2 regions of the Lysinibacillus sp. FSL P4-0201 genome follow, and region 2 is predicted to be linked to the other one. Evidence: a T-box and tRNA genes for the amino acid it is inferred to sense, from the RefSeq annotation. Region 2 holds a T-box; the other holds one or more tRNA genes.
What was found. The T-box of region 2 lies ahead of cysS (cysteine--tRNA ligase). A T-box ahead of a tRNA ligase gene usually reads a tRNA of that ligase, here a tRNA-Cys.
Positions count from the first base shown of each region.

Region 1: it has a tRNA-Cys gene. The T-box ahead of cysS (cysteine--tRNA ligase) is inferred to sense a tRNA for this amino acid. The anticodon was not compared.

Region 1 is NZ_CP151995.1:3,935,118-3,944,810, reverse strand. It holds gene MKY76_RS19945 (nucleotidyltransferase-like protein) at 1-415, shown strand, start outside; rRNA gene MKY76_RS19940 (16S ribosomal RNA) at 763-2,314, shown strand; rRNA gene MKY76_RS19935 (23S ribosomal RNA) at 2,496-5,423, shown strand; rRNA gene rrf (5S ribosomal RNA) at 5,536-5,651, shown strand; tRNA gene MKY76_RS19925 (tRNA-Asn) at 5,668-5,744, shown strand; tRNA gene MKY76_RS19920 (tRNA-Ser) at 5,750-5,841, shown strand; tRNA gene MKY76_RS19915 (tRNA-Glu) at 5,866-5,940, shown strand; tRNA gene MKY76_RS19910 (tRNA-Val) at 5,956-6,031, shown strand; tRNA gene MKY76_RS19905 (tRNA-Met) at 6,058-6,132, shown strand; tRNA gene MKY76_RS19900 (tRNA-Asp) at 6,136-6,211, shown strand; tRNA gene MKY76_RS19895 (tRNA-Phe) at 6,227-6,299, shown strand; tRNA gene MKY76_RS19890 (tRNA-Thr) at 6,312-6,387, shown strand; tRNA gene MKY76_RS19885 (tRNA-Tyr) at 6,397-6,480, shown strand; tRNA gene MKY76_RS19880 (tRNA-Trp) at 6,494-6,567, shown strand; tRNA gene MKY76_RS19875 (tRNA-His) at 6,580-6,655, shown strand; tRNA gene MKY76_RS19870 (tRNA-His) at 6,691-6,766, shown strand; tRNA gene MKY76_RS19865 (tRNA-Gln) at 6,771-6,845, shown strand; tRNA gene MKY76_RS19860 (tRNA-Gly) at 6,851-6,925, shown strand; tRNA gene MKY76_RS19855 (tRNA-Cys) at 6,934-7,007, shown strand; tRNA gene MKY76_RS19850 (tRNA-Leu) at 7,055-7,135, shown strand; gene MKY76_RS19845 (S-layer homology domain-containing protein) at 7,776-9,693, shown strand, end outside.
Region 2 is NZ_CP151995.1:4,509,855-4,519,547, forward strand. It holds gene rlmB (23S rRNA (guanosine(2251)-2'-O)-methyltransferase RlmB) at 1-530, opposite strand, end outside; gene MKY76_RS22805 (Mini-ribonuclease 3) at 530-949, opposite strand; gene cysS (cysteine--tRNA ligase) at 955-2,355, opposite strand; T-box leader at 2,417-2,635, opposite strand; gene gltX (glutamate--tRNA ligase) at 2,686-4,146, opposite strand; gene ispF (2-C-methyl-D-erythritol 2,4-cyclodiphosphate synthase) at 4,236-4,712, opposite strand; gene epsC (serine O-acetyltransferase EpsC) at 4,854-5,795, opposite strand; gene ispD (2-C-methyl-D-erythritol 4-phosphate cytidylyltransferase) at 6,110-6,805, opposite strand; gene MKY76_RS22835 (PIN/TRAM domain-containing protein) at 6,817-7,902, opposite strand; gene radA (DNA repair protein RadA) at 8,185-9,561, opposite strand; gene MKY76_RS22845 (ATP-dependent Clp protease ATP-binding subunit) at 9,653-9,693, opposite strand, start outside.

The DNA of each region.
Region 1 (9,693 bases), 570 kb from region 2:
TCTAGGCCGCCTATCTATTATCGATAGTGGCCTGTATCCTGAAGTAACTGTTTGGGCACAGGTGAAAAAAATCGAGCCAGCCATCTATAAGCTGTATGAAGAGCTAGTGACAAGTAATGAGCCAATAGAAAAGCGCTTAGAATTGTTGTTTTTAGCAAGTGAGTTTTTAATCCACTCTCGTACACGAGATGGAGCACAGCATATATTAGAAGTCATGCAAACAAAAGAAATGTGGACTATTCAGGAATTACATGATCATCATGAACTTGTTAACTACTCAGTGGATTTAGAAGTGTTTGTTGAGTATCTAGTGGATAAAGGCTATATTCAAATTGAACCCATTGCAGCGAAAAATGATAGGATATTTCACCGTCATTACAAGGTAAATAAAGATGCTCTAGAAATGGGACAATGACTGTAGTATGCTTGTAATCGAGGTATCTAAAAAATACCTCGATATTTTTTTAGAAAAGTAGTTGACGAATAATATCTTAGTATTGTATTATATTAATTGTCGCTAAGACATAAACGAATAACTCAGAAAAACACAAAAAACTTTTTTAAAAAGTTGTTGACATGTTTTGAGTGAGATGTTAATATAAAGAAGTCGCTGAAAAACGACTTAAATAATGAACCTTGAAAACTGAACAAACAAAACGTAATCAATAAAGTTTTAAGTAGCTAGTTTTGCTAGTGAACAAAACAAAAATTTTGGACATCAAACATGATGCCAGCAAAACAATTTGAGCTAATCAAATTTCTTTTATGGAGAGTTTGATCCTGGCTCAGGACGAACGCTGGCGGCGTGCCTAATACATGCAAGTCGAGCGAACAGAAAAGGAGCTTGCTCCTTTGACGTTAGCGGCGGACGGGTGAGTAACACGTGGGCAACCTACCCTATAGTTTGGGATAACTCCGGGAAACCGGGGCTAATACCGAATAATCTCTTTTGCTTCATGGTGAAAGACTGAAAGACGGTTTCGGCTGTCGCTATAGGATGGGCCCGCGGCGCATTAGCTAGTTGGTGAGGTAACGGCTCACCAAGGCGACGATGCGTAGCCGACCTGAGAGGGTGATCGGCCACACTGGGACTGAGACACGGCCCAGACTCCTACGGGAGGCAGCAGTAGGGAATCTTCCACAATGGGCGAAAGCCTGATGGAGCAACGCCGCGTGAGTGAAGAAGGTTTTCGGATCGTAAAACTCTGTTGTAAGGGAAGAACAAGTACAGTAGTAACTGGCTGTACCTTGACGGTACCTTATTAGAAAGCCACGGCTAACTACGTGCCAGCAGCCGCGGTAATACGTAGGTGGCAAGCGTTGTCCGGAATTATTGGGCGTAAAGCGCGCGCAGGCGGTCCTTTAAGTCTGATGTGAAAGCCCACGGCTCAACCGTGGAGGGTCATTGGAAACTGGGGGACTTGAGTGCAGAAGAGGAAAGTGGAATTCCAAGTGTAGCGGTGAAATGCGTAGAGATTTGGAGGAACACCAGTGGCGAAGGCGACTTTCTGGTCTGTAACTGACGCTGAGGCGCGAAAGCGTGGGGAGCAAACAGGATTAGATACCCTGGTAGTCCACGCCGTAAACGATGAGTGCTAAGTGTTAGGGGGTTTCCGCCCCTTAGTGCTGCAGCTAACGCATTAAGCACTCCGCCTGGGGAGTACGGTCGCAAGACTGAAACTCAAAGGAATTGACGGGGGCCCGCACAAGCGGTGGAGCATGTGGTTTAATTCGAAGCAACGCGAAGAACCTTACCAGGTCTTGACATCCCGTTGACCACTGTAGAGATATAGTTTCCCCTTCGGGGGCAACGGTGACAGGTGGTGCATGGTTGTCGTCAGCTCGTGTCGTGAGATGTTGGGTTAAGTCCCGCAACGAGCGCAACCCTTGATCTTAGTTGCCATCATTTAGTTGGGCACTCTAAGGTGACTGCCGGTGACAAACCGGAGGAAGGTGGGGATGACGTCAAATCATCATGCCCCTTATGACCTGGGCTACACACGTGCTACAATGGACGATACAAACGGTTGCCAACTCGCGAGAGGGAGCTAATCCGATAAAGTCGTTCTCAGTTCGGATTGTAGGCTGCAACTCGCCTACATGAAGCCGGAATCGCTAGTAATCGCGGATCAGCATGCCGCGGTGAATACGTTCCCGGGCCTTGTACACACCGCCCGTCACACCACGAGAGTTTGTAACACCCGAAGTCGGTGAGGTAACCTTTTGGAGCCAGCCGCCGAAGGTGGGATAGATGATTGGGGTGAAGTCGTAACAAGGTAGCCGTATCGGAAGGTGCGGCTGGATCACCTCCTTTCTAAGGATTATTTCGGAATACAAACCTTGGGTTTGTAAGATTACGTTTTGCGTTCAGTTTTGAAGGTTCATTCTATCTGAATGAAACACTTCAAAACTTGTTCTTTGAAAACTGGATAAAACGACATTGAAATTGTAACAAACACATTTATTTTTTAAGTTTTTTATAGGCTTAATAACTTGGTTAAGTTATTAAGGGCGCACGGCGAATGCCTTGGCACTAGGAGCCGAAGAAGGACGGCACTAACACCGATATGCTTCGGGGAGCTGTAAGTGAGCTTTGATCCGGAGATTTCCGAATGGGGGAACCCACTACGTTTAATCGCGTAGTATCTTGACGTGAATACATAGCGTCTTGAAGGCAGACCCAGGGAACTGAAACATCTAAGTACCTGGAGGAAGAGAAAGAAAAATCGATTCCCTGAGTAGCGGCGAGCGAAACGGGAAGAGCCCAAACCAAGAGGCTTGCCTCTTGGGGTTGTAGGACACTCTATACGGAGTTACAAAAGAGCGAGTTAGATGAAGCGACTTGGAAAGGTCCGCCAGAGCAGGTAAAAGCCCTGTAGTCGAAAGTTCGTTCTCTCCTGAGTGGATCCTGAGTACGGCGGAACACGTGAAATTCCGTCGGAATCCGGGAGGACCATCTCCCAAGGCTAAATACTACCTAGTGACCGATAGTGAACCAGTACCGTGAGGGAAAGGTGAAAAGCACCCCGGAAGGGGAGTGAAAGAGATCCTGAAACCGTGTGCCTACAAGTAGTTAGAGCCCGTTAATGGGTGATAGCGTGCCTTTTGTAGAATGAACCGGCGAGTTACGATTACGTGCGAGGTTAAGCTTTAGAAGGCGGAGCCGCAGCGAAAGCGAGTCTGAATAGGGCGAAATAGTACGTGGTCGTAGACCCGAAACCAGGTGATCTACCCATGTCCAGGGTGAAGGTGAGGTAACACTTACTGGAGGCCCGAACCCACGCACGTTGAAAAGTGCGGGGATGAGGTGTGGGTAGCGGAGAAATTCCAATCGAACTTGGAGATAGCTGGTTCTCTCCGAAATAGCTTTAGGGCTAGCCTCGTGATGAGAATACTGGAGGTAGAGCACTGTTTGGACTAGGGGGCCATCCCGGTTTACCGAATTCAGACAAACTCCGAATGCCAGATATTTATACACGGGAGTCAGACTGCGAGTGATAAGATCCGTAGTCAAAAGGGAAACAGCCCAGACCACCAGCTAAGGTCCCAAAGTAATCGTTAAGTGGAAAAGGATGTGGCGTTGCACAGACAACCAGGATGTTGGCTTAGAAGCAGCCATCATTTAAAGAGTGCGTAATAGCTCACTGGTCGAGTGACGCTGCGCCGAAAATGTATCGGGGCTAAACGATTCACCGAAGCTGTGGATTGACATCTACGATGTCAGTGGTAGGAGAGCGTTCTAAGTGCGTTGAAGTCAGATCGGAAGGACTGGTGGAGCGCTTAGAAGTGAGAATGCCGGTATGAGTAGCGAAAGACGGGTGAGAATCCCGTCCACCGTATGACTAAGGTTTCCTGAGGAAGGCTCGTCCGCTCAGGGTTAGTCGGGACCTAAGCCGAGGCCGATAGGCGTAGGCGATGGACAACAGGTTGATATTCCTGTACCACCTCCTCACCGTTTGAGAAATGGGGGGACGCAGTAGGATAGGGTAAGCGCGCCGTTGGTTGTGCGCGTCCAAGCAGTAAGGCGTGTGTGTAGGCAAATCCGCACACTGTAACGTTGAGCTGTGATGGCGAGTCCGTATGGACGAAGTTCCTGATTTCACACTGCCAAGAAAAGCCTCTATCGAGGTGAGAGGTGCCCGTACCGCAAACCGACACAGGTAGTCGAGGAGAGAATCCTAAGGTGTGCGAGAGAACTCTCGTTAAGGAACTCGGCAAAATGACCCCGTAACTTCGGGAGAAGGGGTGCTCTTGAGCGTGCAAGCGCATGAGAGCCGCAGTGAATAGGCCCAGGCGACTGTTTAGCAAAAACACAGGTCTCTGCAAAACCGTAAGGTGACGTATAGGGGCTGACGCCTGCCCGGTGCTGGAAGGTTAAGAGGAGTGGTTAGCGCAAGCGAAGCTGCGAATTGAAGCCCCAGTAAACGGCGGCCGTAACTATAACGGTCCTAAGGTAGCGAAATTCCTTGTCGGGTAAGTTCCGACCCGCACGAAAGGCGTAACGATCTGGGCACTGTCTCAACGAGAGACTCGGTGAAATTATAGTACCTGTGAAGATGCAGGTTACCCGCGACAGGACGGAAAGACCCCGTGGAGCTTTACTGTAGCCTGATATTGAATTTTGGTACAACTTGTACAGGATAGGTAGGAGCCAGAGATCTCGGAGCGCCAGCTTCGAAGGAGGCGTCGGTGGGATACTACCCTGGTTGTATTGAAATTCTAACCCATGCCCCTTAGCGGGGCAGGAGACAGTGTCAGGCGGACAGTTTGACTGGGGCGGTCGCCTCCTAAAAGGTAACGGAGGCGCCCAAAGGTTCCCTCAGAATGGTTGGAAATCATTCGTAGAGTGTAAAGGCACAAGGGAGCTTGACTGCGAGACCTACAAGTCGAGCAGGGTCGAAAGACGGGCTTAGTGATCCGGTGGTTCCGCATGGAAGGGCCATCGCTCAACGGATAAAAGCTACCCCGGGGATAACAGGCTTATCTCCCCCAAGAGTCCACATCGACGGGGAGGTTTGGCACCTCGATGTCGGCTCATCGCATCCTGGGGCTGTAGTCGGTCCCAAGGGTTGGGCTGTTCGCCCATTAAAGCGGTACGCGAGCTGGGTTCAGAACGTCGTGAGACAGTTCGGTCCCTATCCGTCGTGGGCGTAGGAAATTTGAGAGGAGCTGTCCTTAGTACGAGAGGACCGGGATGGACACACCGCTGGTGTACCAGTTGTCTTGCCAAAGGCATCGCTGGGTAGCTATGTGTGGACGGGATAAGTGCTGAAAGCATCTAAGCATGAAGCCCCCCTCAAGATGAGATTTCCCATTACGCAAGTAAGTAAGATCCCTCAAAGACGATGAGGTAGATAGGTTCGAGGTGGAAGTGTGGTGACACATGGAGCTGACGAATACTAATCGATCGAGGACTTAACCAAAAAAGTTTGAAACATTCAATGCACCGTTTATCCAGTTTTGAAAGAATAAAATATTAGAATATACTTGTAATTTTTATAAGATATGTTATAATAAGTATTGTCTTTCAAATAGTCTAGTGATGATGGCAAAGAGGTCACACCCGTTCCCATACCGAACACGGAAGTTAAGCTCTTTAGCGCCGATGGTAGTTGGGGGCTTCCCCCTGTGAGAGTAGGACGTCGCTAGGCTATATACTAAAATTATTCCGAAGTAGCTCAGTTGGTAGTAGCACCTGACTGTTAATCAGGTTGTCGCAGGTTCGAGTCCTGCCTTCGGAGCCATTCTTGGAGAGTTGTCCGAGTGGCCGAAGGAGCACGATTGGAAATCGTGTAGGCGGTTAACACTGTCTCAAGGGTTCAAATCCCTTACTCTCCGCCAGCACTTTGATGTGTTCCAAACGATGGCCCCTTGGTCAAGTGGTTAAGACACCGCCCTTTCACGGCGGTAACACGGGTTCGAATCCCGTAGGGGTCACCAATTCAATACCCAGATGGAGGATTAGCTCAGCTGGGAGAGCATCTGCCTTACAAGCAGAGGGTCGGCGGTTCGAGCCCGTCATCCTCCACCATTATTTTAACAATATTATAGTATTATCGCGGGGTGGAGCAGTGGTAGCTCGTCGGGCTCATAACCCGAAGGTCGTTGGTTCAAATCCAGCCCCCGCAACCAAATGGTCCCGTGGTGTAGCGGTTAACATGCCTGCCTGTCACGCAGGAGATCGCCGGTTCGATCCCGGTCGGGACCGCCATTTATTTTAAAATATGGGTCAGTAGCTCAGTTGGTAGAGCATTAGATTGAAGCTCTAAGTGTCGGCGGTTCGATTCCGTCCTGACCCATCTTATTTTTTTGCCGGTTTAGCTCAGCAGGTAGAGCAACTGACTTGTAATCAGTAGGTCGTGGGTTCGATTCCTATAGCCGGCACCAGATATTCCCGGAGGGGTAGCGAAGTGGCTAAACGCGGCGGACTGTAAATCCGCTCCTTAGGGTTCGGCGGTTCGAATCCGTCCCCCTCCACCAGTTTTATTATTTTAGGGGCATAGTTCAACGGTAGAATAGAGGTCTCCAAAACCTTTGGTGTGGGTTCGATTCCTACTGCCCCTGCCAATTAATTTTATGGCGATTGTGGCGAAGTGGTTAACGCACCGGATTGTGGTTCCGGCATTCGTGGGTTCGATTCCCATCAGTCGCCCCATCTCATATAAAATTAATAAACATCATAATACAATGGCGATTGTGGCGAAGTGGTTAACGCACCGGATTGTGGTTCCGGCATTCGTGGGTTCGATTCCCATCAGTCGCCCCATTGTTGGGGTATAGCCAAGCGGTAAGGCAACGGATTTTGATTCCGTCATGCCTAGGTTCGAATCCTAGTACCCCAGCCATTTTTGCGGAAGTAGTTCAGTGGTAGAACACCACCTTGCCAAGGTGGGGGTCGCGAGTTCGAACCTCGTCTTCCGCTCCATGTATGACGGCGGCATAGCCAAGTGGTAAGGCACGGGTCTGCAACACCCTTATCACCGGTTCAAATCCGGTTGCCGCCTCCATATTTTAACTGTTAATCGGTTTATCCGATTTTTTTTATCTCCATTATGCCGGTGTGGCGGAATTGGCAGACGCGCACGACTCAAAATCGTGTTCCTTTGGAGTGTCGGTTCGACCCCGACCACCGGTATCAATTACAACGAAGAATCCTTGATATATCAGGGGTTCTTTTTTTGTTGTAAAAAATTATAGAAAGTATATAAACATAGATAAAGGAGCGGGGGACTGAATGGGTCATATTTTTGCCTTTACAGCAGCTATATTTTGCGCTGTATTAGCAAACTAAAGTTATTTAATATAATCTACCTTCATTATGGTAACGTTAACTGATAAATTAATGTGTACTTGCCTCTTAAAAGCAGAAAATGACAAGACAGAGTTTAGTTTCTTCCTTCACTTAGAAACAAGTGGCATTAAGATATGTTTTGTATCGATGAAACATGAAAACATCAATCACAACGTATGGGTCATGCATGAAGTTGAACTAAAATTTTTGTTCTATTAATTCAAAATTTATATATATTAATTTTACTATTTATTATAAAATATTTTTACCACATTTGTATGATAGGTAGACTAATTTCTCTAAAATGGAAAGTAAAAAAGGATATATCTAAAATATTTGGTAATAACTACCCAAAAACCATTGTGGAATTATAATAAGAAAGGGAGATATTCCAATTTAAAAAAATATGCAAAAAGATATATCGTAAATTACTATTTATTAGTAAATAAGTCACCATCAATAATGAGGGAAAGAATGTGAGATTATGAAAAAAAAGAATAAAAATTTTAACAAGATAATAGCATCTACAGTTACAGCATCTGTTGTGGTAGGTAGTTTAGTGACAGTGATACCAAATGCTAACGCAGCTGCAACTAAATTCAAAGATGTACAGTCAAATGCATACTTTTATGAAGCAGTAAATAGTTTACATGCACGTAATATTATAAGTGGCTATGAAGATGGTACTTTCCGTCCAAACGAACCTTTAACTCGCGCCCATGCTGCAAAAATCATCGCACTTGCATTAGATTTAGATACAACTAATATTAAGAACCCAGGATTTAAAGATGTCTCTGAAAAGCATAGTTTCTATAAATATATTGCTGCATTAGCCGATAAAGGAATTATTGTGGGATCTGAAGGTGAATACAGACCGAATGATCCTGTGACTCGTGCACAGATGGCAAAAATTATCTCATTAGCCTATGATTTAAAATCAGAAAATTCTCAACAAAAAATAAACTTTACAGATGTGAGTCAAGATGATTGGTTTAATAATTATGTTGGGGTATTGATTGAAAATGAAATCACATCCGGAACAACCCCAACAACATTTTCGCCTAATAAAAGTGTGACTCGTGGACAACTAGCAGCGTTAATTTACCGTAGTGAAAACAAAATAACACCTGTTCCTGTTCATTTGAATGAGACGATCTCCAATATTACAGATGAGACACTGGTGACTTCTGAAGGTACATATACACTTTCAGATGATCAAAAGAAATGGATTAATCCGAGTAATCTAGCGACATTAAAAGGTGCCAACTTAAAACTAACTATAAAAGAGAATAAAATTGAACAAATACAATCTATTGAATTAACTGCAAAAGGTACACCAAGTACTGATACTAATAACCCCTATGTAAATCATGCTGTGTTTGATGGAAAAGGTGCAACTATCGATTCTACTGTCATTGTAAATAGCGATTACATCACAATGAAGAATATCACCATTAAAGGCGATTTACATGTGGGTAAAGGCGTTGAGAATTCTTTCTACTCTGAATTCTTGAAAGTGGAAGGTAAAACGACGATTGATGATACTTTGCAACTAGCAAATCAAACTAATGCATATAAATCTTTTGGAGCAAAGGTTGCATCTATGAATAACTTACCTATAGCTGCGAATGAAACTAAAGTAAGAGGAAGAGTAGTTTTCAGTGAATTTCAATTGGGTGATGTGGGTGTCGATAAAAATGCTGATGTTATTTTCCTATCGAAAACATCTGGAGCATCTACAGTGGGAGAGATTGTTGTTAATAGCAATGCAATATTAACTGCTGGAAGTTCAGTGGTGCTTCCTAAAGTATTGATTGTCCAGGGAGCTACTGACGTTGTCATTAACTCAAATGTAACTTCTTTACAAGTAACAACTACAGGTGAGGTTAAATTATCTGGTAAAAGTGACATTGTTAATCTATCTCTTATGACAAGTGCAAATGTAAATCTGCAAACAATCGGTCGAGTAAATAATCTTGAAACACTTAATAGAGAAACAAAAGTTACAATAGGAACAGAAACCAAAATTGGCAACCTTGTTATTCCAACAGGTTCAAAACCTGCTGATATAATTCAAAATTATAATTCTGTAAAAGGCAATGTCGAACGAGTTGCTGGAACAAAAAACCCAGATTTATCCGATACGTCATCTGATAACTCAGGTAGCGGGTCTATTGATACAACAGTTCCCGTAGCACCATCAGCACCAAAGGGTTTACAAGGGGTGTCTCCAACTTTAGTAGGAAATGATGGTAAGATTACAGGTTTAAATGCAAGTAAGAAATATCAATATAAACTAGTTACAGACACAAGTTGGACGAATGTACCTTTATTAGCAACAGAAATTATTGGCTTAGGTGCAGGAAACTATGAAGTACGGTATGCAGCAAGTGGGAACATAC
Region 2 (9,693 bases):
GTCCCTGCAATCCATACACCGCGTTCTTTTAATTCATCTATAGTTTGAGCAAGATTGTTTACACGTACAACTGGAACGTGTTCAATCGCTCCTGTAGATGCCTTTGCCACTACTGCTGTTAGACTCACTGATCGGCGCTTAGGAATAATAATACCATGTGCTCCTATAGCATCAGCCGTTCTCATAATAGACCCTAGATTATGAGGATCCTCTAACTCATCTAAGATTAAGAAAAAAGGATCTTCCTGTTTATTAGCTGCGGCTGCAAATAAATCCTCTAGTTCAGCATACTTATAAGCGGCAACAGAAGCAACGATACCTTGATGATTAGCACTTGATAATTGATCAACTTTCTTTTTTGGGACAAATTGAACTATGACACCACGTTCACGGGCTAAATCTAGCAGTTCATTGACGCCAGATTTCTTTACTCCTTCTGCAATCCATACTTTATTCATATCGCGGCCTGAACGAAGTGCTTCTAACACTGGGTTTTTACCGGCAATAATTTCACCATTCTGTTCTGCCATTATTTAGACACTCCTTTTGATTCCTCGATTATTTGAATAGCATATGCAATGATTTCGTAGACGCGTTCTAGTTCATTCAATAAATATAAACTACCAAGCACCGCCTCAAAGCCTGAGCTATTACGATAGGTTTGGACATCCGTATTTTTTGGTACAGAGCCGGATTTGGCATTGCGTCCACGGCGGAACACAGCCAATTCCTCCTCTGTTAAATAATTTTCATCCATCATGCGATGAACGATCATCGATTGCGCTTTTGCTGAGACGTAGCGAGTTGCCTCTCGATGTAGTGTGTTTGGTTTAACACGACCAGAGCGTAGCAAATATTCTCGGACCTTTTGTTCCAATACGGCATCACCCATATAGGCTAACGCCAGCGCTTTTAATTGTTTAACATCTTCATTGCGAAGTTTATCCAACTTAATTACCCTCGTTTCCATCTAGTTCCTTGTCGTGTATCTTCTAAAATGATACCTTGGGCTTGCAAATGGTCACGGATCTCATCAGAGCGAGCAAAATCACGATTTTTACGTGCCTCGACGCGCTCTTGTAGTAATGCTTCAATTTCTTCGTCTAATAGTTCTTCTTCTTTTGCAAATTCAATACCTAAGACGTCACCTAGTACTTCAAAGGTTTCAATAAAGGTTTCTAATACCTTCTTGCAAGTATTGGCTTCATTTAAGTAAATATTAGCAATACGAGCTACTTCAAATAATACAGAAATAGCGTTGGCTGTATTAAAATCATCATCCATTGCCTCTTCAAAATGCGCTTTTTGTTCCGCAATTTTGTTCAGCCATTCTTCTGAATGATCACCTAAGCTTACAGTAGTCGTAAGGCGATGCTTCACATTGTTGTATGCTGTACGAATGCGCTCTAAACCTGACGCAGCAGCTTCTACTAGGTCCTTCGCAAAGTTAATTGGATGACGATAATGGACAGATAGCATGAAGAAACGTAATATCTGCGGGTCAATTTGTTTACGGATATCATTCACAAGAATGAAATTCCCAAGAGATTTGGACATCTTTTCATTATCAATATTAATATACCCGTTATGCATCCAATAACGCGCAAATGTTTTATCATTGTGTGCCTCTGATTGAGCAATTTCATTTTCGTGGTGAGGGAAAGTTAAATCCTGCCCACCAGCATGAATATCAATAGTATCTCCTAAATGTTCACGAGCCATTACAGAACACTCAATATGCCACCCTGGACGACCATCTCCCCATGGGCTTTCCCAGAATATCTCACCTGGCTTAGCAGCTTTCCATAAAGCAAAATCTAGCGCATCATCTTTTTTCTCGCCCGCTTCAATACGAGCACCGATTTTTAAATCGTCAACTGATTGGTGTGATAATTTACCGTAGCCATCAAATTTACGAGTACGGTAATACACATCTCCAGCAGACTCATAAGCGTAGCCCTTTTCAATTAGCACTTGAATAAATTGAATGATATCGTCCATATGCTCTGTCACACGTGGATGAACATCTGCCTTTTTGCATCCCAGTGCTGTAACATCTTCAAAATAGGCTGCAATAAAACGCTCAGTTAATTCATGTACTTCTTCACCAAGCTCATTTGCTGCTTTAATAATTTTATCGTCTACATCCGTAAAATTGGAAACAAACTTTACATCATAGCCTTTATACTGAAAATAACGACGTACTGTATCATAAACAATTACAGGACGTGAATTCCCAATATGGATATAGTTATAAACCGTAGGACCGCAGACATACATTTTTACCTTGCCCTCTTCTAGCGGTACAAAGGTTTCCTTTTGTCGTGTTAATGAGTTAAAAATTTGAATACCCATTGTATTTCACTCTCCTTTTCTGTTGAATAAAAAAAGCGCCTCTATCACTCCTAAAAGGAATGACAGAGACGCTCGATTTGCGTGGTTCCACTCTGATTGAAGACAAAAAGCCTTCCACTTTGGACATCCATTAACGGGGATGACTCGATAAAGCCTACTCTCGTTCAGCTTTATGCTCAAAGGTGCATTTCAGTTTTGCCTAGGCTCAGACCACTTTCAGCCGATGATGGTCCTCTCTTAAGAGCATGCGCCACTTACTTCTCCTTATCAACGCTTTTTCAATGTAAATACATTTTACAACGAAAGAATGAATTGTCAATAAATTTATCTTTATTGTGCAAATTTTTCTACACGGTCAATTGCTTTCTCTTTACCAATTAAACAAATGGCGTTCGGCAACTCTGGTCCATGTGTTTCACCTGTTGTCACAACACGGATTGGCATGAACAGATTTTTACCTTTATGACCAGTTGTCTTTTGTACAGCTTTAATCGCAGCTTTTACCGCATCTGGTGTAAACTCTTCTAGCTCTTCCAATTGTGCTTTAAATGCCGCCATTACTTCAGGTACTTGCTCTCCTGCTAAAACCTCTTTTGCTTCTTCATCATATTCAATATGGTCGTTAAAGAATAGGCTAGATAATTCGACAATTTCTGCACCAAAGCTCATTTGGTCATGATAAAGCGCGATTAAATCCGTCGCCCAAGCATGTTGCTCTGCAGTAAGTTCTTCAGGTAATAAGCCTGCTTTTTGTAGATGTGGTAAAGATAAAGCTACAACTTCTTCCAAAGACAACTTTTTAATATATTGATTATTCATCCATGTTAGCTTTTGTTTATCGAACATAGATGGTGATTTTGAAAGACGTTTTTCATCAAACATTTTGATAAATTCTTCTTTTGAGAAAATCTCTTCTTCTCCCTCTGGAGACCAACCAAGTAGCGCAAAGAAGTTAAACATCGCTTCAGGAAGATAACCTAAATCTTTATATTGCGTAACAAATTGAATAATCGATTCATCACGCTTAGATAGTTTTTTACGGTTTTCGTTAATAATTAATGTCATATGTCCAAAGCGTGGATATTCCCAACCAAATGCATCAAAAATCATCATTTGCTTTGGTGTATTCGATAAATGCTCCTCACCGCGGAAAACGTGAGAGATTTCCATAAAGTGATCATCTAAAACAACTGCATAGTTATATGTTGGAATACCATTTGCTTTTACAAGTACCCAATCACCAATATCTTTAGACTCAAAGGTAACTTGTCCACGAACTAAATCTTCAAATTCGTATGTTACATTTTCAGGTACACGCATACGGATTGTGTATGGCTCACCTGCCGCTTCTTTAGCAGCGATTTCATCTGCTGATAAGTGGCGACATGTACCATCATAAGTAGGAGCAGCTACACCTCTTGCTTTTTGTTCTTCACGAGATGCTTCAAGCTTTTCAGAAGAACAGAAACACTTGTAGGCTACACCTTGCTCTAATAGTTTTTCAGCGTGCTCTTTATAAATATCAAGACGTTCCATTTGACGATAAGGCGCATAAGGTCCACCAATATCAATGGACTCATCATATTCAATACCTAACCATTTTAGGTTATCTAGCTGAGATGCTTCTCCGCCCTCTACATTACGTTCAATATCCGTATCTTCAATACGTACAATGAATTTACCGTTATGATGTTTTGCATATAAATAATTGAATAATGCTGTACGCGCTCCACCGATATGTAAATAACCTGTTGGAGATGGCGCGTAACGAACGCGAACTTCTTTCGTCATATTAAAAGCCTCCTAAATTTTCGATCAAAAATTGACTTTGTTCATTTTACCACTCTGTTACAGGAAATAAAAGCGGGGTTCATCCACATTTATTTCTTGATCAATAGAATTGTTGCCATTGCCGCAATACCTTCCTCGCGACCTGTAAAACCTAATCGTTCAGTTGTAGTTGCTTTAACATTTACCTGTGAAGGCTCTGCGTGTAATAATTCAGCGATACGTTGTTGCATCTGTCCAATATAGGGGGCCATTTTAGGACGCTGTGCCATAATGGTACAATCGACATTACCTAGAGAATAACCCTTATCCTCAACGATCTTCCAAATGTACTCTAATAATTTTGCTGAGTCCGCGTCCTTAAATGCAGGGTCTGTATCTGGAAAATGACGGCCAATATCCCCTTCTCCAATTGCTCCTAGAGCCGCATCTGTGACAGTGTGTAAGAGAACATCCGCATCTGAATGTCCTACTAGTCCTTTTTCATGCGGAATGGTAATGCCACCAATAATTAATGGACGACCTTCTTCAAATGCATGTACGTCAAAACCTTGTCCAATTCGAAACATATTCATCTTCCTTTAATTAATATTTATCATTATCATATCAAAATTTGCCCTAGGTTGTTTGAAAAGCGCTTTAATAATTATCCTCCTATAGCAGTAATGGGCAGTTTAGAAAGCTACACTCTCTAGACTGCCCCACATTCTTTAAATATGATACTCTATATTTTTCATTTGACTGTTGCTAATATTCGGAGATGGCTGTGAATTATAGACACGTGAATAAGGGGGAACAGAGTGTGTTAGCCAAATATTACTCCCTAAAACGGAATCGTGCCCAATCGTCGTCTCGCCCCCTAAGATAGTAGCACCAGCATAAATGACAACATTGTCGGCAATATTCGGATGACGCTTAATGCCCTTAATTGGATTACCATTTTCATCTAATGGGAAGCTTAGTGCACCTAATGTTACACCTTGATAAATTTTTACATTCTTACCGATAGTACAAGTTTCACCGATAACGACACCTGTTCCGTGGTCAATAAAGAATGATTCTCCTATTGTAGCCCCTGGATGAATATCGATACCCGTTAATCGGTGCGCATATTCTGACATAATTCGAGGCACAATTTGTACACCCATTTCGTATAACTCATGCGCGATGCGGTGAATATAAACAGCCACAATAGATGGATAGCTTAACAAAATTTCCTCTGTAGAAAGAGCTGCTGGGTCACCATTATATGCCGCTTGAATATCTGTTTGTAGCACTTGGCGAATGGCAGGAAATCGATTAATCAAATTCATAACAATTTTGTCTGCTTGTTCACGGCAATACTTCTCGCAATTGGCAGGATCACTATCCTCCATATTATAAAATAATACTTTTTCGATAATATCCCGCAAATCTAATGCTGTTTCACGCAGCTTATTACTGCAAACTACGTTCACCCTTGTTTCATCAATAGGTCTTGTCATATAAATGCCAGGAAACAGCACCTCATGGAAATTATCTATTATTTTTATAACCCGATCCCGTCCATCAAAGCCTATTGAGTTGTCAACGTCGATGTACTGTTTATTTATACTAGTTAATGAACCTGTAATTTCTGGAACCTTTTGATTTAACCAATCATTTAATGACACAATAAACACCCCTCACATCTTTTCATCTATTCTATTACCTTATTAATCATATATCCACTATTTCATTTTACACATAAAACAATCACACATGGATAAAATCCACTTTATTGGAGCATTCCAACTTTTTATTCTCTTCTACGCCTTCGTTTCTAATTCGACTAGCAGTTATGTCATTATTATCATACATATATGGATGAACAGATTACGAAGCAATAAGGCATTCTGACCATATAATTTTTCCCAAACAAAACAAATAAAAAAGACTATCCATCCTTAACAAACTACGAATGAATAGCCTCTATAAATAATATTTCTTAATGATTGAATGATCCACGCTTACGCAAAATTGCCTCACCAAATACTAAGTCTTCTTGTGTTGTCATTTTTACATTTTCATAACTACTTTCTACGATGTGTACCTGATGTCCGAGACGCTCCATTAGCATTGCCTCATCTGTCCCAAGAAAACCTACTTTTTCAGCTACGTCCTCCGCTTCCATAATTAATTCAAAACGGAATGCTTGTGGTGTTTGTACCATCCAAAGGCTTTCTCGATCAACCGTTTCCTCTATAATGCCATTCATTGATACTTTTTTCATCGTATCTTTCGCACGAACCCCTGCAATTGCTGCACCGTGATGATGCGCGTTCTGTACAAGCTTTGCAATGATATCATGCGTAATAAACGGGCGTGCTGCATCGTGGACAAGCACAATATCTACCTGTTGCATCTCTTTCATGCACGAATGAACCGAATGCTGTCGCTCAGCACCCCCATCAGGTAAACCCTTCACTTTGGTAATCCTATAGTCCTCTAGCATTTTTTGAATAAATCCACGCTCTTCTGGTTTTACAGCGAGCCAAATACCTGTGCAAGCGGGATCTTGTTGAAACACTTCTAGCGTGTGTACCAGAATAGGTTTCTCTAAAAGCTTTAAAAATAATTTATTTTGCCCTGCACCCATACGCTTCCCACTTCCGGCAGCAGGTAGAACCACTTCATATTGCATTTCCCCACATCCTAATCGTCCTTCGGCTTAGCAAATATCATACGACCTGCCGATGTTTGCAGCACACTAGTAACTGTAACTGTAATTGCCTGTCCGATGTAACTACGACCACCTTCAACCACAATCATCGTACCATCATCTAAATAGGCAACTCCTTGGTTATGCTCTTTGCCATCCTTTATAACCACAACCTGCATATCTTCACCTGGTATAACTACAGGTTTCACTGCATTCGCTAAATCATTGATATTTAACACTTTTACATGATGGAGCTCACAGACTTTATTCAGGTTAAAATCATTGGTAACGATGCATGTATCATTGCCCATTTTTTTTGCAAGACGGACAAGCTTTAAATCTACCTCTTGTACATCTTCAAAATCCTCGTCCGTAATTTCAACTTTTGTCTTACGCTCATCTTGTAATTTTTTTAAAATATCTAAACCACGCCGACCTCTTGTGCGCTTTAAGGTATCAGATGAATCAGCTATATGCTGAAGCTCTGTGAGCACAAATTGAGGTACAACTAATATACCCTCAATGAAGCCTGTTTCAGAAATATCAGCAATACGACCATCAATAATTACACTTGTATCTAGCAGTTTGTAGCTTCCACGAACCTCTTGAGCTTCAGCACCTTCAGCAGCTTTTTTCTTCGTATTGGTACTACGTAATGTAAAAAGCTGTATGAGCTCATCTCTTTTTCTAAAACCTAGACGGAACCCTAAATACCCTAATACAAATGACAGGATAATTGGAAGTACTTCCGAAATAACAGGGAATGGTACACTATCAATGGCAAAGCCTAAAAAGTAAGCGACAATCAACCCAATTATTAAACCAAACGTACCAAATAATAAATCTCCGATAGGAACCTTAAACAGAACTTCTTCCATCCAGCTAATGAGCCTTACAAAGTAATCGGAAAATGCAAAAGATAGTGTAAACAGTAAAAGTGCGCCTAGAGCTACTGATACATAAGGATTATCTAGCCAAGGATTAGATGATAAATGAAGCAATTCGTATAATGGCGGTAAGAAAACAAGGCCCAATGCTCCTCCAATCAGTAAAAACGCAATTTGAACAAATTTTTTCACAAGCTGTCACCTCCTAATTGTTAGTTAAGATTATACATAGTTTACGGTAGAAAATCTTTCATGAGCTCAGTCAAAATCTCATTATTTTTGATGTTGTGAAACAAGGATAAGATAGTTAGACAAAATTTTACAAACTTCTATTTTGTTCGTACTAGATGAAATCCTTTATTCATTCATCAGCTATTATTTAGGACGTTTATTCTTTTATATGAGTTTCCGATATTAGCATTAAAAATGAAGGAAAATGCATGTCAGAATAATATCCAACATGCACAACCTCCTTTATAACTCTCTAAAGCATGCATTTAGTGCATCTTTTATCGTTTCTACACCAACAATTTCAATTCCCTGCGGAAATTCCCAACCACCAATATTCGAAGAAGGAATGAAAGCTCTTTTAAATCCAAGCTTCGCCGCTTCAATGACTCGCTGTTCTATACGTGATACCCGACGGACCTCACCTGTCAGTCCGACCTCACCAATAAAGCAATCCGTTGCACGCACTGCCTGATCCTTAAAACTAGATACAATGCTTGTCAACACCGCTAAATCTATTGCTGGCTCATCCAGCTTGACACCACCAGCAACTTTAATATATGCATCCTGAGCTTGTAGCATGAGACCCATACGCTTTTCTAGTACAGCCATTAGCAATTGTACTCGGTTTTGATCTACACCTGTGGCCATACGTTTAGGATAGTTAAAGCTCGTAGGCGTAACTAAGGATTGAATTTCAACAAGGATTGGCCTTGTCCCCTCCATTGAGGCTACAATAGTTGACCCCGCCGCACCTTGTGAACGCTCCTGTAAAAATAACTCAGAAGGGTTTAGAACTTCCTTTAACCCACCTTGAAGCATTTCAAATATAGCAATTTCATTTGTAGATCCGAAGCGGTTTTTTTGGCTTCGTAAAATACGATGATTATGATGTCTCTCCCCTTCAAAGTACAGTACAGTATCCACCATATGCTCTAAAATACGTGGCCCTGCAATTTGTCCCTCTTTTGTGACATGCCCTACTAGAAAAATAGCAATGCCTTTTGTTTTAGCGATTCGCATCAGCTCAGCTGTACATTCACGAACCTGTGAGACACTACCTGGGGCGCTTGTTACTTCTGGATGAAAAACCGTTTGTATGGAATCGACAATGACAAATTTAGGTTGTACTTCATCAATGGTTTGGTTTAAAAACTCTAGGTTTGTTTCAGAGTATATGTAAAGCTCTTGAGAAATCACTCCTAAACGCTCTGCTCGTAATTTCGTTTGACGAATAGATTCCTCTCCAGAAATATAAAGTACGCGATGCCCTTTATTCGAGAGTAATGCGGAAACCTGTAATAGTAATGTTGATTTCCCTATTCCAGGATCACCCCCAATTAATACTAGAGAACCAGGTACAATGCCACCGCCTAATACACGATTGAGTTCGCCCATTTCTGTTGCTACGCGCGATTCTTCAGTAGCTTCCACTTGGATAATCGGGATTGCCTTTTGAGTAACTGTAGCAGAATGTTGAAATGCTCCACGTGGGCCTTTTGCAACCATTTCTACTTCTTCCACCATTTTATTCCATTCACCACACCCAGGGCATCTTCCCATCCATTTAGCAGATTCATAGCCACAGCCTGAACATACAAATTTCGTTTTTTTCTTTGCCAAATTGCTTTCACCTCGAATATTTGTTCTTATCCTTAATTGTACAGAAAAAAAGACAGCTTGGCACTTAAAGCCTTACTGTCTTTCCTTGAAATTATTTAGAGATGGAAACTCCCTCTTTTTTCTTTACAACAA